2 regions of the Ureibacillus sp. FSL K6-2830 genome follow, and region 1 is predicted to be linked to the other one. Evidence: riboswitches for the same ligand, from Rfam matches in the RefSeq annotation. Region 1 holds a riboswitch; the other holds the start of a gene.
What was found. A riboswitch is a leader RNA that binds a small molecule or an ion and turns the genes downstream of it on or off. The one in region 1 is predicted to bind S-adenosylmethionine.
Positions count from the first base shown of each region.

Region 1 (8,137 bases):
TCGGTGGAGGAATTACAGGACTTTGCACGATGTATTATTTACAAAAACAATTAAAGGAAAATGAAATTCCTGCCCGTTTAGTACTTGTGGAAAAAAATCCGTACCTTGGCGGAAAAATGCACACAGCGCGTGAAAAAGGATTCATCATGGAAACGGGAGCGGATTCCATTGTAGCACGATATCCAAGCGTAATGGAACTTGTAAAGGAACTAGATTTTGAATCAGAAGTCGTATATAACGAAACAGGAATTTCTTATATTCACACCAATAATGAATTACATGCGATTCCAAAGGATTCTGTCTTTGGCATTCCTATGACTCTCGAATCCCTAAAAGCGAGCACATTAATTTCAGAAGAAGGGAAACAACGAGTGTTAAAAGATGAGGAAATACCGAATACGAAATTTACGAAGGAAAGTTCTATCGGAGATTTCTTAGAATACTTTTTTGGAAAAGAAATTGTGAAGAAACAAATAGCTCCTGTATTAGCTGGTGTTTACTCAGGGGACATTTATAAATTGTCCATTGCCTCTACGCTTCCATACTTAGTTGATTACAAAAATGAATATGGAAGTATAATGAAAGGTTTGCAAGCAAATCGGGAAAAGTTTGAACGGGAAGCGAATAAAAAATTCCTTTCTTTTAAAAACGGACTATCTCAACTAATTGATCGAATGGAAGAACTGCTTGTGGATGTAGAAATATATAAAGATACTGAAACAGTACTTGTTGAGAAAAAAGAACAACGTTATGAAATTTCCTTCGCTAACGGAGAAAAATTGGAATCGGATGTTGTTGTGTTAGCATTGCCCAACCAAGTCGTGAAGCAAGTTTTAAATAATGATGAATTAAATCCTTATTTCAACAAATTTAAAAATGCATCAGCCATTACGATGTATGTAGGCTTCGATCTACCAGATTCTATTTTGCCTAAGGATGGCACTGGATTTATCGTTTCCTACAACAGCGATTTATTATGTAATGCCTCTACTTGGACAAGCCGTAAATGGAAGCATACTTCAACAGAAGGAAATCTACTTGTTCGACTGTTTTATAAAGAAAGTAATCCTCGCTACCAAGAATTAGTGAAAATGAGTGATGAAGAGTTAACAAAGGTTGCTTTGAACGATATTCAACTCAGTTTGAATATAGAAGCACAACCTACCATTGTGAATATTACAAAATGGATCGATGCCATGCCAACTTATGATTTAGCTCATCATGAAGCTTTGCAAGAAATAATTACAAAATTAGATAACCTCTATCCGAATCTTTACATTGCTGGTTGCTCTTATTTCGGCGTAGGAATTGGTGCATGCATTGATAACGGGAAAGAAACAGCAAACCAAATTATAAACAACTTTTTAAATAATTCCGACTAATTAACTTGACAAAATGAAGTATTGATTTTATGATGTAACTTATTATATTGATATTTTAAAATCGAATATGACTTATCAAGAGAAGTGGAGGGAACTGGCCCGGTGAAGCTTCAGCAACCACTAAAAATGTTTAGTAAGGTGCTAAATCCAGCGGCAATTGCCGAAAGATAAGGTGAATTCTAAAGGAAATGACAAGCCTTCTTTCGCAAGAAGGCTTTTTCTATTAGATGAATTGACAGAAAATTTATGAAGTAAAGAAAAGTGAGGGAATTTCGAATGGGGCTACTAGATGCGTTAAAACATAAAGTGTTAGTTGCAGATGGTGCTATGGGAACGCTGTTATATTCATATGGACTTGAAAATTGTCACGAAGAAATGAATATTGAAAAACCGGAAATCATTAAAAAAATTCATAGTGAATACATACAAGCTGGCGCAGATGTTATTCAAACGAATACATATGGCGCTAATCGAATCAAGCTCACTCGTTATGGTTTGGAGTCAAAAGTAGTGGAAATTAACGAAGGTGCGATAGGTGTTGCCAAACAAGCAGCCAAGAACAGTGAAGTGTTTATTTTAGGTTCGATTGGTGGTATCCGCGGTGTTCGCAAAGTAGATTATACATTAGATGAAATTCTTGCAGCAGTTCGTGAACAAGCAGAAGTGCTAATTGCGGGGCAGTTAGATGGTTTGTTGTTAGAAACTTATTATGATGTTGAAGAGCTATGCGAGACGTTAAAAATGTTACGAGCCATGACGGATATGCCCATCATTGCTCAAGTTTCAATGCAAGAGCCGGGCGTATTAATGAATGGCATGAAATTGAATGAAGCATTAAAGCAGTTAGAAAAATTAGGTGCAGATATTGTAGGGGTGAACTGTCGACTTGGTCCATACCACACAATACAGGCTTTTGAACAGGTAGAAATTCCTGAACGAGCGTATTTATCTGTTTATCCGAACGCTTCTTTATTAGATATTGAAGAGGGGCGTGTCGTTTACGAATCAGAAGTAGATTATTTTGCAAGGGCAACGGTTGAATTATGCAATGAAGGAGTAAGGCTCATTGGAGGATGTTGCGGTACAACACCGAAACATATTGAAGCGATGAAAAAGAAGCTTGCTCATTTTCAGCCGGTTGAAAAGAAAGAGGCAAAACCTCAGAGGGAAATAATCATTCGCGAGCCTGAACCGCATAATTTTGAACCTCTCCACGAAAAAGCAAAAAGAGCACGTTCTGTCATTGTAGAATTGGATACGCCGAAGCATCTTGAAATTGAACAGTTTGTTGAAGGAGCAAAAGCTCTTTACAATGCAGGGGCAGATCTTATCATGATGGCAGACAATTCATTAGCATCTCCAAGGGTTAGTAACTTGGCAATGGGGGCCATTTTAAAACTGCAATATGGCATACGCACAATGCCACATATTACTTGCCGAGATCGAAACTTAATTGGGCTGCAATCCCATTTAATGGGACTCAATGCTCTTGGCCTTCATGATGTGTTGGCTGTAACTGGTGATCCAACAAAGGTAGGGGATTTTCCGGGTGCAACAAGTGTTTATGACGTTTCATCGATGGAATTGATATCATTAATTAAACAGTTAAATGAAGGAATTTCTTTTTCTGGCAAAGCACTAAGAAAAAAAGCGAATTTCTCAGTAGCAGCGGCTTTCAATCCTAACGTGAGAGTGTTAGATCGTGCTGTCAGCCGTCTAGAGAAAAAAATTGAACATGGTGCGGATTATTTCATTACGCAACCAGTTTATTCGAAGGAAAAAATTGTGGAAATTCATGAAGCGACAAAACATTTAGATACACCAATTTATATAGGAATTATGCCGCTTACTAGTTTTAAAAATGCGGAATTTTTGCATCATGAAGTACCGGGAATTAAATTATCTGATGATGTGTTAGAAAGAATGCAACAAGTAAGCGGAAATAAAGAACAAGAAACAAAAGTAGGACTAGAAATTGCAAAAGAATTGTTAGATACAGCAACGAAATACTTCAACGGCATTTATCTAATTACGCCGTTTATGCGATATGAAATCACTTTACAACTATTGCAATATATTCAACAACTTGACGAGCAAAATAAAGGAGTTAAAGCAAATGGTTAATCATCCAATAGAGGAACAATTGCAAAAAAGAATATTGATTATCGATGGTGCAATGGGAACAATGCTCCAGCAGGAAAATTTAACACCGGAAGATTTTGGTGGGGAAGAATTTGATGGATGTAATGAACACCTTGTATTAACTAGACCTGATGTCATTTCTAAAATCCATCGAGCGTACTTAGAAGCTGGTGCAGATATTATTTCTACAAATACATTTGGAGGAACCCCACTCGTATTAAATGAATATGGATTAGGTTATAAAGCAGAAGAAATTAATAAGAGGGCTGTAGAAATTGCAAAAGAAGAAGTTAAAAAATATTCAACAAGCGACTGGCCTCGCTTCGTTGCAGGATCTATAGGTCCAACGACGAAAACATTGTCTGTAACGGGCGGTATTACATTTGATGAGCTATCCGAAAACTTCTATATCCAAGCAAAAGCGCTAATTGAAGGCGGCGCAGATTTATTGTTACTTGAGACAAGCCAAGACATGTTAAACGTGAAAGCGGCAACCCTTGGTCTGAAGCGTGCATTTGAAGAAACTGGAAAAGAGCTTCCGATTATGGTTTCTGCGACGATTGAGCCAATGGGAACAACACTTGCTGGGCAATCTATAGAAGCTTTCTATGTTTCTATTGAACATATTAATCCCATTTCAATCGGACTTAACTGTGCGACAGGGCCAGAATTTATGACAGATCATATTCGCTCGCTTTCCGAATTATCTACAAGCTATATAAGCTGTTATCCGAACGCTGGATTACCAGATGAAGAGGGACATTATCATGAAACACCCGAATCTTTATCGAAGAAATTGCAAGGATTTGCTGAAAAAGGTTGGTTAAACATTGTCGGTGGATGCTGCGGTACAACTCCTGCCCACATAAAGGCAATCCGTGAAGCAGTAGAAGGCTATAAACCTCGAAAGAAGAAGGAAAAATCCCATGGACATGCAGTATCAGGCATTGAACCGCTGCTTTATGATGATTCAATGCGTCCGTTGTTTATTGGTGAAAGAACAAACGTTATTGGATCTCGTAAATTTAAGCAGTTAATTGTTGATGGAAAATATGAGGAAGCGGCTGAAATTGCTCGAGCCCAAGTGAAAAACGGGGCGCATGTGATTGATATCTGTTTAGCGAACCCTGACCGAGATGAGCTAGAAGATATGCGCAGATTTATGCAAGAAGTGGTAAAGAAAGTGAAAGTACCTTTAGTCATAGACTCAACTGACGAGCGAGTGATAGAGGAGGCATTGAAATATTGTCAAGGAAAAGCAATCATCAACTCCATCAACTTAGAAGATGGAGAAGAACGTTTTGATAAAGTGCTGCCAATCGTGAAGAGATATGGTGCCTCAGTTGTTGTAGGTACAATTGATGAAGAGGGAATGGCCGTCACTCGCGAGAGAAAATTGGCGATAGCAGAACGCTCTTATAAAATTTTAACGGAAAAATGGGGCATTGCGCCGGAAGATATTATTTTTGACCCATTAGTTTTCCCCGTAGGTACTGGGGATGAGCAATACATTGGCGCTGCAGAAGAAACAATCGAAGGAATTCGACTCATAAAGGAAAAATTTCCGAGAGTTTTAACGGTTCTTGGGATTAGTAACGTTTCCTTTGGTCTCCCACCGGTTGGCAGGGAAGTATTAAATGCAGTATTTTTATATCACTGCACGCAAGCTGGCTTAGATTATGCCATTGTTAATACAGAAAAATTGGAGCGTTATGCCTCTCTACCGGAAGAAGAAATACAATTAGCTAATGATTTAATCTTCAATACAAACGATGAAACATTGGCGAAGTTTACGGCATTTTATCGCGATAAAAAGAAAGAAGAAAAAGTGATTGCTCTTCCTGAAACGGTGGAAGAACGGCTTAAATACTACATCGTCGAAGGTACAAAAGAGGGCTTAATTGAAGATTTAGAAGAAGCAAGAAAAATCTTTGATACACCATTAGATATCATAAATGGACCGTTGATGGACGGAATGGCAGAAGTAGGCCGATTATTTAATGATAACCAATTAATCGTTGCGGAAGTATTGCAAAGTGCCGGAGTCATGAAAGCGGCGGTTGCTCACCTTGAACAGTATATGGAGAAAGTGGAAGACAGTTCTGGAAAAGGAAAAGTGATTTTGGCAACGGTAAAAGGTGACGTCCATGATATTGGAAAAAATTTAGTGGATATTATATTAAGCAATAATGGGTATCAAGTGATTGATTTGGGTATTAAAGTGGCGCCTGCCGAATTAATTGAAGCCATTCGCAAAGAAAAGCCAGATATAGTTGGCTTGTCAGGATTGTTGGTGAAGTCTGCACAACAAATGGTATTAACTGCTCAAGACTTTAAAGCAGCAGGAATTGATATCCCGATTCTCGTAGGTGGTGCAGCTTTAACGAAACGTTTTACTGAAACAAAAATTGCTGCAGAATATGATGGACCAGTTATTTATGCTAAGGATGCAATGCAAGGATTAGAGCATGCCAATCGTTTAATGGATCCGAATGAACGTGAAGTACTTTTACAAGAAATTCGAGAGTCACGTGAAAAACGATTAGAAGCAGATGCAAAACGGGCAAATCAATCAGTAAAAGAAGTCTCAAAAAGGAAAGCTCGCACTGTAGAGGATGCACCGGTTTTCGTACCAAGAGATTTGAAAGTACACATTAAGAAAAATTACTCTGTTCAACATTTACTGCCTTATATCAATATGCGTACATTGCTAGGCCACCATTTAGGTTTGAAAGGCAATGTGGAAAAACTGTTGGCAGAGAAAGACGAGCGGGCGATAGAATTATACGATTTAGTACTAGATATTTTAAATTCTGGAGTTTTAAAACCTTCAGGGATGTATCAATTCTTCCCTGCTCAAAGTGACGGCGACGATGTAGTTATTTATAGTCCGATAGATAGTAAAACTGAAATTGAGCGATTCCATTTCCCACGCCAACAAGTGGAACCTTATCTTTGTTTAGCTGATTTCTTAAAATCTGTAGATAGTGGTGAAATGGATTATGTAGCGTTAATGGTAGTGACTGCAGGACATGGAGCGAAAGAGAAAGCAGATCAACTAAAAGAAGAAGGCAAATTTTTAGAAAGCCATGCCCTCCTTTCAACTGCATTAGAACTTGCAGAAGGATTTGCTGAACGCCTTCACCAAGAAATTCGTGATGGTTGGGGATTCCCAGATCCGACAGACTTTACGATGAAGGAACGTTTTGCCGCAAAATACCAAGGTCAACGTTTCTCCTTTGGTTACCCGGCATGTCCAAATTTAGAGGACCAAGAAAAGCTGTTTAAATTGCTGAAGCCAGAACAAATTGGAGTGCATTTGACAGAAGGGTATATGATGGAACCCGAGGCAAGTGTATCAGCAATCGTCTTTGCACACCCAAGCGCTAGATATTTCAATGTTTAAAATGAGCATCCCCTAACATTAGGGGATATTTTTATGTATTAGCAAATGGATTTATGAAAATCCCGAACATATCAACCCGCTCGATTTTTATCAACAAGATTTGTGAACATATCGGATGATTTTGTGACAATATTGGCGGATTTTGTGAAAATATCAACGTGCTTGATTTTTATCAACAGGATTTGTGAGCATATCGACGGATTTTGTGAAGATTTTCACCATCTCATATTTTTCAATTAGCAACGATGGGGAGGAGATGCAGTATGATTCGTCCAATGACAATGGAAGATCTCGATAGTGTACTTGAAATCTATAACGATGCCATTTTGAACACGACAGCGCTATATCGCACAGAGCCGGAAACGTTGGAAGGAAAACAAAGATGGTTTTTAGAAATTGAAAAGGAAAATAATCCGATGTTCGTATATGAAGAGGATGGGGAAGTCGTTGGATTTGCCGCATTTAAACGATTTGTTTCTAACGAAGGGTACAAATATTCCATGGAACATTCTGTTTATGTCTCAGCAAAACATCGTGGAAAAGGAATCGGAAAAAAACTCTTGCAAAAATTAATCGAAGAAGCGAAAAAGAGAGAAGTAAGAACGTTAATTGCGGTCATAGATTCTGACAATATCGCAAGCATCAAGTTGCACGAGCAGTTTGGTTTTCATTTTGCCGGCAGATTACAACATGTTGGATATAAATTTGGAAAATGGTTGGATATTGTCTATTATCAATTGGAATTATATGAATGACTAATAAAGATTTGATTCATATCAAATATGGATGGGATGAATCATTTTTTGCATCGAAGTCTATATGACATTTGTAATGTGAAAAACATGATATTTGATTCTACTGGAAACCCTTATGCAATTGTACGATGATAATAACAAATTATAGGAACAGGTGAAAACAAGATGTCATTGACAGATGCTGAAAAGACGAAAAAGCTTCGTAAGGATGTTGCTCCTTTTGCAAAATCGGAAACAAAGATAAGTATAATTCAGATAATGAATACGATTATTCCCCTCCTTATCATTTGGGGAATTGGATATGGTTTCGCGAATACAAATCCATGGATTGGCGCTTTTTGCGGATTGCTTGCTTCTGGATTTGTTGTGCGCACGTTTATAATTTTTCATGATTGCACTCATGGCTCATTTTTCAAAAGTAAAAAAGCGAATGATCTCGTTGGTAACATCAC
Region 1 covers NZ_JBBOQR010000001.1:1,942,723-1,950,859, forward strand. The annotation lists gene hemG (protoporphyrinogen oxidase) at 1-1,382, shown strand, start outside; SAM riboswitch class I at 1,452-1,556, shown strand; gene NSU17_RS09530 (bifunctional homocysteine S-methyltransferase/methylenetetrahydrofolate reductase) at 1,659-3,506, shown strand; gene metH (methionine synthase) at 3,499-6,930, shown strand; gene NSU17_RS09540 (GNAT family N-acetyltransferase) at 7,194-7,685, shown strand; gene NSU17_RS09545 (fatty acid desaturase) at 7,851-8,137, shown strand, end outside.

Region 2 (8,137 bases), 740 kb from region 1:
CAACTTGAAAAAGAATGGTAGCATTGAATTAATTAGAAAATATCCTTCTCCTAATCCAAATGTAGAGCTTGAGGAAATCGTTTATTGGTCGGAAGGGCTTCGAGTGAAAGGATTGCTTGCTAGACCTATTGGAGATGGTTCATATGAAGCATTATTATATTTGCGTGGTGGATTGCAGTCGGTAGGAATGGTAAGGCCAGCTAGAATTGCGCAATTTGCCTCAAATGGGTTTATTGTATTTGCACCGTATTATCGTGGAAATCGAGGTGGAGAAGGTCGCGATGAATTTGGGGGCGATGACCGTCTTGATGCACTGCATAGCATCCAATTATTAAAAGAAATTGCCAATAATGATTCGGTACACCTTTTTGGTTTTTCAAGGGGAGGATTAATGGCTTTATGGATGGGGATTTTGAGTAAAGATATTCGGTCAATCGTCACTTGGTCGGGTGTAGCTGATTTGGCGGATTTGTACGAAGAACGGGTTGATTTAAGACGTACGCTAAAGAGACTTATCGGTGGATCTCCAACAAAATATCCGGAAATTTATGAAGAACGCTCACCAATTTATGAAGTGGACCGCATTCATGCACCGGTACTTATTATCCACGGTACTGAAGATTCCAATGTTAGGATCGAACAGTCCTATAAGCTTGAAAAGGCGCTTAAGGAATCAGGAAAAGAATTTGAAACGTGGTATATGGCCAATTTGGCACACCATTTTCCACCCCATATCAATAGAGAAACGGTCCGTTCTATTTGCAATTGGATGAAAGAAAAAGGAAAGAAGCGATGATTTCAATTCACTCTTTTCCCTTTAATTATTGAAACACTTAGAACCGTTTTTCATTAAAGATTGATAAAAAAGCCCATCAAAATTAAATGGCCTGATCAAAAAGTGTAATATTTTTTGATCAGGCTCAAATTCTTTATGATGATTATATTTTCCCTGCGTTGGTCACATCAAACGCGATTCCTCGTCGCAATGAATCTGCGACGAATGAATGAGCATCAGTCGTAAAGAGAGGCGCCTCAATGACTTATTAGGCGCCTCTTTAATCTTAATATGAGTTTAGAATGGATGGAACGTTGATATTAAACCAATGGTCCACCTTTTTTCAAAATATCTTCTGATACGTTGTTAAATTTCTTGAAGTTTTCTTTGAATAAATCAGCTAAATAACGAGCTTTTTGATCGTAAGCTTCTTTATCTTTCCAAGCTTCACGAGGATCTAGCACTTCGCTTGGAACCCCTTCAATTGCAGTTGGGATGTGTAATCCGAAAATACGATCTTGTTTTGTTTCAACATCGTTTAATTTACCGCTGATAGCAGCACGTACCATTGCGCGAGTATATGAAAGCTTCATGCGGCTACCTACACCATATTCGCCACCAGTCCAACCAGTGTTCACTAAGAATACTTGAACGTTGTGTTCATCGATTTTCTCACCTAACATTTCAGCATATTTTGTTGCTGGAAGTGGTAAGAAAGGAGAACCAAAGCATGTAGAGAATACTGGTTCAGGTGAAGTAATACCGCGTTCAGTACCAGCTAATTTAGAAGTGAATCCGCTTAAGAAGTGGTACATTGCTTGTTCCTTCGTTAATTTACTGATTGGAGGAAGCACTCCAAAAGCATCAGCAGTTAAGAAAATAATTGTTTTCGGATGACCAGCAATAGAAGGCGTTACAATATTATCAATGTAATGAATTGGATACGCTGCACGTGTATTTTCTGTTAGGCTATTATCATCGTAATCAGGAATGCGTGATTCTGAATCGATTACAACGTTTTCTAACACTGTACCAAAACGAATGGCATTATAAATTTCTGGCTCTTTCTCAGCTGATAAATTAATTGTTTTAGCGTAGCAGCCACCTTCAATGTTGAACACACCGTTGTCAGACCAACCATGTTCATCATCACCGATTAATTTACGATCGCTATCAGCAGAAAGAGTTGTTTTTCCAGTACCAGATAAACCAAAGAATAACGCTACGTCACCATCTTCTCCAACGTTAGCAGAGCAATGCATTGAAAGAATGCCTTTTTCAGGTAACAAGTAGTTCATGATACTGAAAATAGATTTTTTCATTTCACCAGCATATTCCGTACCACCGATTAATATAATTTTCTTTTCGAATGATACGATAATAAATGCTTCTGAGTTTGTTCCGTCAACAGCTGGATTCGCTTTGAAACCAGGTGCAGAAATAATTGTGAAATCAGCTGTATGAGAAGCTAATTCTTCTTTTGTTGGACGGATGAATAATTGATGACAGAAAAGGTTGTGCCAAGCATATTCATTTACTACTTGAATAGATAATTGAGATTCTTTATCTGCTCCAGCAAAGCCTTTAAATACAAATAACTCGTCTTTTTCTTTTAAGTAATTTAATACTTTTATATACAAGTTATCAAACACTTCAGCAGAGATTGGCTGATTTACACTACCCCAATCAATTTTATCTTTAATGCTTTCTTCTTCGACAATAAATTTATCTTTTGGAGAACGGCCTGTATATTTACCTGTCTCAGCAACAATTGCACCATCAATTGTTAATTTGGCTTCTCCACGAGTTACCGCCTTTTCAACTAATTGAGGCACTGACAATTGAGTGTTTATATTTCCACTTTTTAATAATTCCTTCAGCTCATTTGCAATTTCTACTGAATTCATCGATTAAATACCATCCTTTTTTTATTTTTAGGAAAATTAATTGTTGGTTATATAATACAGAAATTAGTATAACACATTAGATGAAATAATCTATACTAATTCTTAAAATTATTTATGAAAATTTTTTGCTTGTAACAAGAGTACCTACTTACAAGTAAATTATAGAATACCGGGTTATGTCAAATTTGAGAAAAAGGAAAAAATATTTGACATTGTATAGTATATTACGTAACATGTTGGATGAACGGATACTCTTATCCAGAGCTGGTGGAGGGTTAAGGCCCTATGAAACCCGGCAACCTGCATTACTATAATAATGCGTGGTGCTAACCTGATGCAAGGGATTCCCTTGAACGATAAGAGTGAAAGGTAGAATGTTTAGTTCCTTTCCTCATGCATGTGGATAGGAACTTTTTTTATTCAAGCACAAATGTCGTACTCATTCAACCTATAAAACCTATAAAAAGATAAAAATTTCTTAAAGCCTTTCATCATCTTCGCACTGTTCCTTACGGGCGAATGTTGCTAAGGCAAAATGGATAATGAGTACCGTATCATAGCAGAGATTCGTCTCGTAAATTTAGGAGGAAATTTAATGTCAAATCGTCGACTGTTTACATCAGAAAGCGTAACAGAAGGTCATCCAGATAAAATTTGTGACCAAATATCCGATGCAATATTGGATGCGATACTAGAAGAAGATCCAAATGCAAGGGTTGCTTGTGAAACAATTGTTACAACTGGATTAGTGCTTGTAACCGGAGAAATTACTACGACAACTTATGTCGATATTCAAAGTATTGTTCGGGACACTGTCGCAGAAATTGGTTATACGCGTGGAAAATTTGGATTTGATGCAGAAAACTTGGCGGTGCTCACTGCAATCGGTGAACAATCACCAGATATTGCAGAAGGTGTAGACCAAGCCTTAGAAGCACGAGAAGGATATATGACTGATGAGGATATCGAAGCGATTGGTGCTGGAGACCAAGGATTAATGTTTGGATTTGCTTGCAATGAAACTCCAGAACTGATGCCTCTACCGATTAGTTTAGCTCATCGACTTGCAAGAAGATTATCAGAAGTTCGGAAATCAAAAGAGATTCCGTATTTACGACCAGATGGTAAAACACAAGTTACTGTAGAATATGATGAAAATAATGTACCTCGTCGCATTGATACAATCGTCATTTCTACTCAGCATGATGAAGGAGTTACTCTTGAGCAAATTAAAGTAGATATGATGGAAAAAGTTATTAAGGAAATTGTTCCAATAGAGTTGATTGATGAAGATACTAAATACTTCATTAACCCGACTGGCCGCTTCGTCATTGGTGGACCAAAAGGAGATGCGGGTCTAACTGGACGCAAAATTATTGTGGATACTTATGGTGGATATGCTCGTCATGGTGGAGGAGCATTTTCTGGAAAAGACCCTACAAAAGTGGACCGTTCTGCTGCCTATGCTGCGCGTTATGTAGCAAAAAACATCGTAGCATCTGGTCTTGCTGATCGAGTAGAAGTTCAATTAGCTTATGCAATTGGTGTTGCACGTCCTGTATCCATTTCAATTGATACTTTTGGAACAGGTAAAGTAAGTGAGAGCAAATTAGTTGAGTGGATCAAAGAACTATTTGATTTACGACCTGCGGGTATCATTAAAATGCTAGATTTGCGTCGTCCAATTTATAAACAAACTGCTGCATATGGTCATTTTGGTCGCACGGATATCGATTTGCCATGGGAAAGAACAGATGTGGCCAAATTATTAAGAGAGAAGGCAGGATTATAATTATTTTATAAAAATGCAGGCAAATATGAACGCCTGCATTTTTAATTTTCAATGTAAATTTAATATTGTATAAATAATAATAACTTGAATTTTATTTCTTTAATGACTGATAATATTTCCCTTTTTCAACATATTCTTGAATAATGCGATCCATATCTTTACGATCTTCTTCTGTTACTTGACGGACGACTTTAGCAGGATTGCCCATAGCGACAGAATTTGGAGGGATTTTTTTACCAGGAGGTACTAAACTTCCAGCTGCAACGAGTGCTCCTTCTCCGATTTCAGCACCATCTAATATGATGGATCCCATGCCAATTAAAGCGCGTTTACGTACAATACAACTGTGTAAAGTAGCCTGATGACCAACGATGACTTCATCCTCTATGATTAGAGGGTTATTGGGACTTTGATGTAAACAACTTAAATCTTGGATGCTACAACGTTTTCCAATAATCGTTGGTGCAACATCTCCGCGAATCACAGTTCCAAACCAAATTGACGTATCTTCGCCAATTGTAACATCTCCAGTAATCGTTACATGGTCTGCTATAAATACAGAAGGATCGATATTAGGTTCTTTATCTTTATAAGGATAAATCATCGCAAAGCTCCTCATTTCTAAAGTATTATTATGTATATTATCCTAGCAAATAAGAAAATATTTGAAAATAGAACAAAACTAACTTGTAATGACAGAAGTTTAGTGGATTTAGGAGGAACGCTATGTGGAAGTGGGAAACTAAAGAGCAACCGAAAGCTGTTATAGTAATAATACATAGCGCTTTTGAAAACCACCGTTGGTATGCATGGTTAATAGAAAAATTGATGACGGAAGGTTATCATGTCGTGATGGGCGATTTACCAGGGCATGAAGAAGGGTCAAAATTTACGAGGGTTCATGATGAATTAATTGACGAATATTTACTTTTCATTAAACAGCTCATGAAAAGCGCTCTTCAATATCATTTACCAGTATTTATCATTGGGCATGGCTTGGGCGGAACCCTTGCAATTCAATTTTTAAGGTCAACGAAGACGGAATGCGCTGGACTAGTATTAACTGCTCCATGGTTACAGTTGCATAAACATTCCAATTTACTTACAAGTGCACTAGCAAGCATGAACATAGCACCAAGCAAAAAAGTGTCGATGGAGTTTGATAGACGATTATTTACTCGAAATTCTGATGGTTTTCTAGAGATGGAGGATGATGTACCATATCATTCCAATGTTACCGTTCGATGGTATCGAGACATTCAACAATTAATGAAAAATTTGATGACTCAGGATAAGACATTGTCATTGCCCATTTTGCTGATTACCCCTAATCAAGATAAAGTGGCGGATTCAGAAACGGCAAGAAAGTGGCTATTATTGCAAAAAACAAGTGAATTTCAATATAAAGACTGGCCCCATAGTTATCACAATATTTTTCATGATTATGAAAGGGAAGAAGTATTTCTATACATGAGAGATTTTATGAATAATGTTCTACGATCTATAGGATATATAGTTTAATTGAATTATATTGAAATTGGAGGAATGTTCGATATGGACATTCCTTTTTTAATATAAAATTAATAATTTTTTAAAAAAAATGATATCAAAAAATATTGATTGTTTTCATAAGTTTTTGTAATATAAAAAATATTCGTGATACATAAACTTAAAGGGGTGTATGTATGTTAGAAAATTTCTTAAACTGGATTAGCGGCATCCTTTTGGGGCCAATCATGATTTATGGGATTTTAATCGTAGGACTTGTGTTCTCGATTATGACCCGATTTGCTCAAGTTAGAAAAATTAAAGAAATGTTTGTTTTAATGTTTACTGGGGAGAAATCTGAAGCTGGAGTTTCTTCTTTCCAAGCATTAACGATAGCGCTTTCAGGACGTGTCGGTACCGGAAATATTATTGGTACGGCCAGCGCTATTGCATTTGGTGGTCCGGGTGCAGTGTTTTGGATGTGGATTACTGCATTTATTGGAGCATCAACAGCTTATGTTGAATCAACTTTAGCGCAAATCTATAAAACTAAGAAACAAGGGGTTTATCGTGGTGGACCGGCGTATTATATGGAAAAGGGGACTGGAAAACGCTGGTTCGGGGTAGTGTTTGCGATTGCAGCCATTTTAGCGATGGCTATCTTGATGCCTGGAGTTCAATCAAATGCTATTTCCAAAGCAATGAACACTGCATTTAACATTTCACCTTGGATGACAGGATTAGCTGTCATTGCTTTATTAGGATTTGTCATTATTGGTGGGGTAAAACGTATTGCAAACGCAGCCCAAATTATCGTGCCATTTATGGCGGTTGCATACCTTTTAGTAGCAATTGTCGTAATTATCATGAACATTTCAGAAGTGCCTGCAGTGTTCGGATTAATCATTCGAAGCGCATTTAGTGTAGATGCAACATTCGGTGGTATGATTGGTGCAGCCATTGCGTGGGGGGTAAAACGTGCTATTTACTCCAATGAAGCAGGACAAGGTTCAGGTCCACATGCTGCAGCAGCTGCGGAAGTATCCCATCCAGTGAAGCAAGGTCTAGTGCAAGCAGCATCTATTTATATTGATACGTTGCTTGTATGTTCCGCAACAGCGTTAATGATTTTATTCATGGGCACTTACAATACGAATGTGAATAGTCCTGATGGAGAATTAATTGTTGAACATGTGCCAGGGCATAGCTATACAGAATTTACTCAGCTTGCTGTTACTGGAGCATTCCCTGGATTAGATAATTTCGGTGCTGCATTTGTAGCCTTTGCGTTATTCTTCTTTGCATTCACAACATTAATGGCTTACTACTATATTGCAGAAACAAATGTTGCTTATTTATTCTCCGGTCGCACTGAAGGAACGATTACCTGGATTCTAAAAATTGTAATGCTTGCTTCCGTATTTTACGGTTCAGTAAGAACATCAGATTTAGCTTGGCTACTAGGGGATATTGGACTTGGTTTAATGGTTTGGACAAATGTCATTGGAATTATTGTATTAGCGAAGCCTACCTTCATTGCTTTAAAAGATTATGAGGAACAAAGAAAAGCTGGAAAAGATCCTGTATTTGATCCTATTAAGCTAGGTATCAAAAATGCAGATTTCTGGGTAGAGCGTAATCAATCGCAAAATCAACAACAAGTAAATAAAGAAAAAGCAAAAATGTAGAAAAAGAAAAACTGCGGACTTTATTTTAAGCCCGGCAGTTTTTTTATTTTCTCCAAAGCGATGATAAACGGAGGGTCGTTTTTTTGATTAATGAATTCATAGCGAAGAACGTGAACATATTTTTGAGGAAGAGATTTTACAAATTCAATCACCGCATCTCTTTCCTCTTTCCCACCTTCGTGACCATGGTAAATCACTAAAACAATCATGCCGCCAATCTTTAAAAGTGATAGTAATTGTTCAATTGCAGAAATAGTTGTTTCTCCTTTGGTGATAATGTCATGATTTCCACCAGGTAAGTAGCCTAAATTAAAGACAGCCCCCGCAACTTCTTCTTGAACATATTTAGAAAGTTGTTCGTGTCCATCTAAAATGACACGGGCTCTATGTTCTAATCCGTTTTCTTTTAATCGTTGGATTGTTGCATCTACTGCTTGTTGTTGGATATCAAAGGCATAGACAAAACCAGTCTCCCCTACAAGGTTTG
Region 2 covers NZ_JBBOQR010000001.1:2,678,863-2,686,999, forward strand. The annotation lists gene NSU17_RS13345 (NUDIX domain-containing protein) at 1-21, shown strand, start outside; gene NSU17_RS13350 (alpha/beta hydrolase family protein) at 5-796, shown strand; gene pckA (phosphoenolpyruvate carboxykinase (ATP)) at 1,096-2,682, opposite strand; SAM riboswitch class I at 2,934-3,045, shown strand; gene metK (methionine adenosyltransferase) at 3,278-4,474, shown strand; gene NSU17_RS13365 (gamma carbonic anhydrase) at 4,566-5,078, opposite strand; gene NSU17_RS13370 (alpha/beta hydrolase) at 5,201-5,995, shown strand; gene NSU17_RS13375 (alanine/glycine:cation symporter family protein) at 6,160-7,650, shown strand; gene NSU17_RS13380 (class I SAM-dependent methyltransferase) at 7,671-8,137, opposite strand, start outside.
Region 2: another riboswitch for S-adenosylmethionine. It lies ahead of metK (methionine adenosyltransferase); the one in region 1 lies ahead of NSU17_RS09530 (bifunctional homocysteine S-methyltransferase/methylenetetrahydrofolate reductase).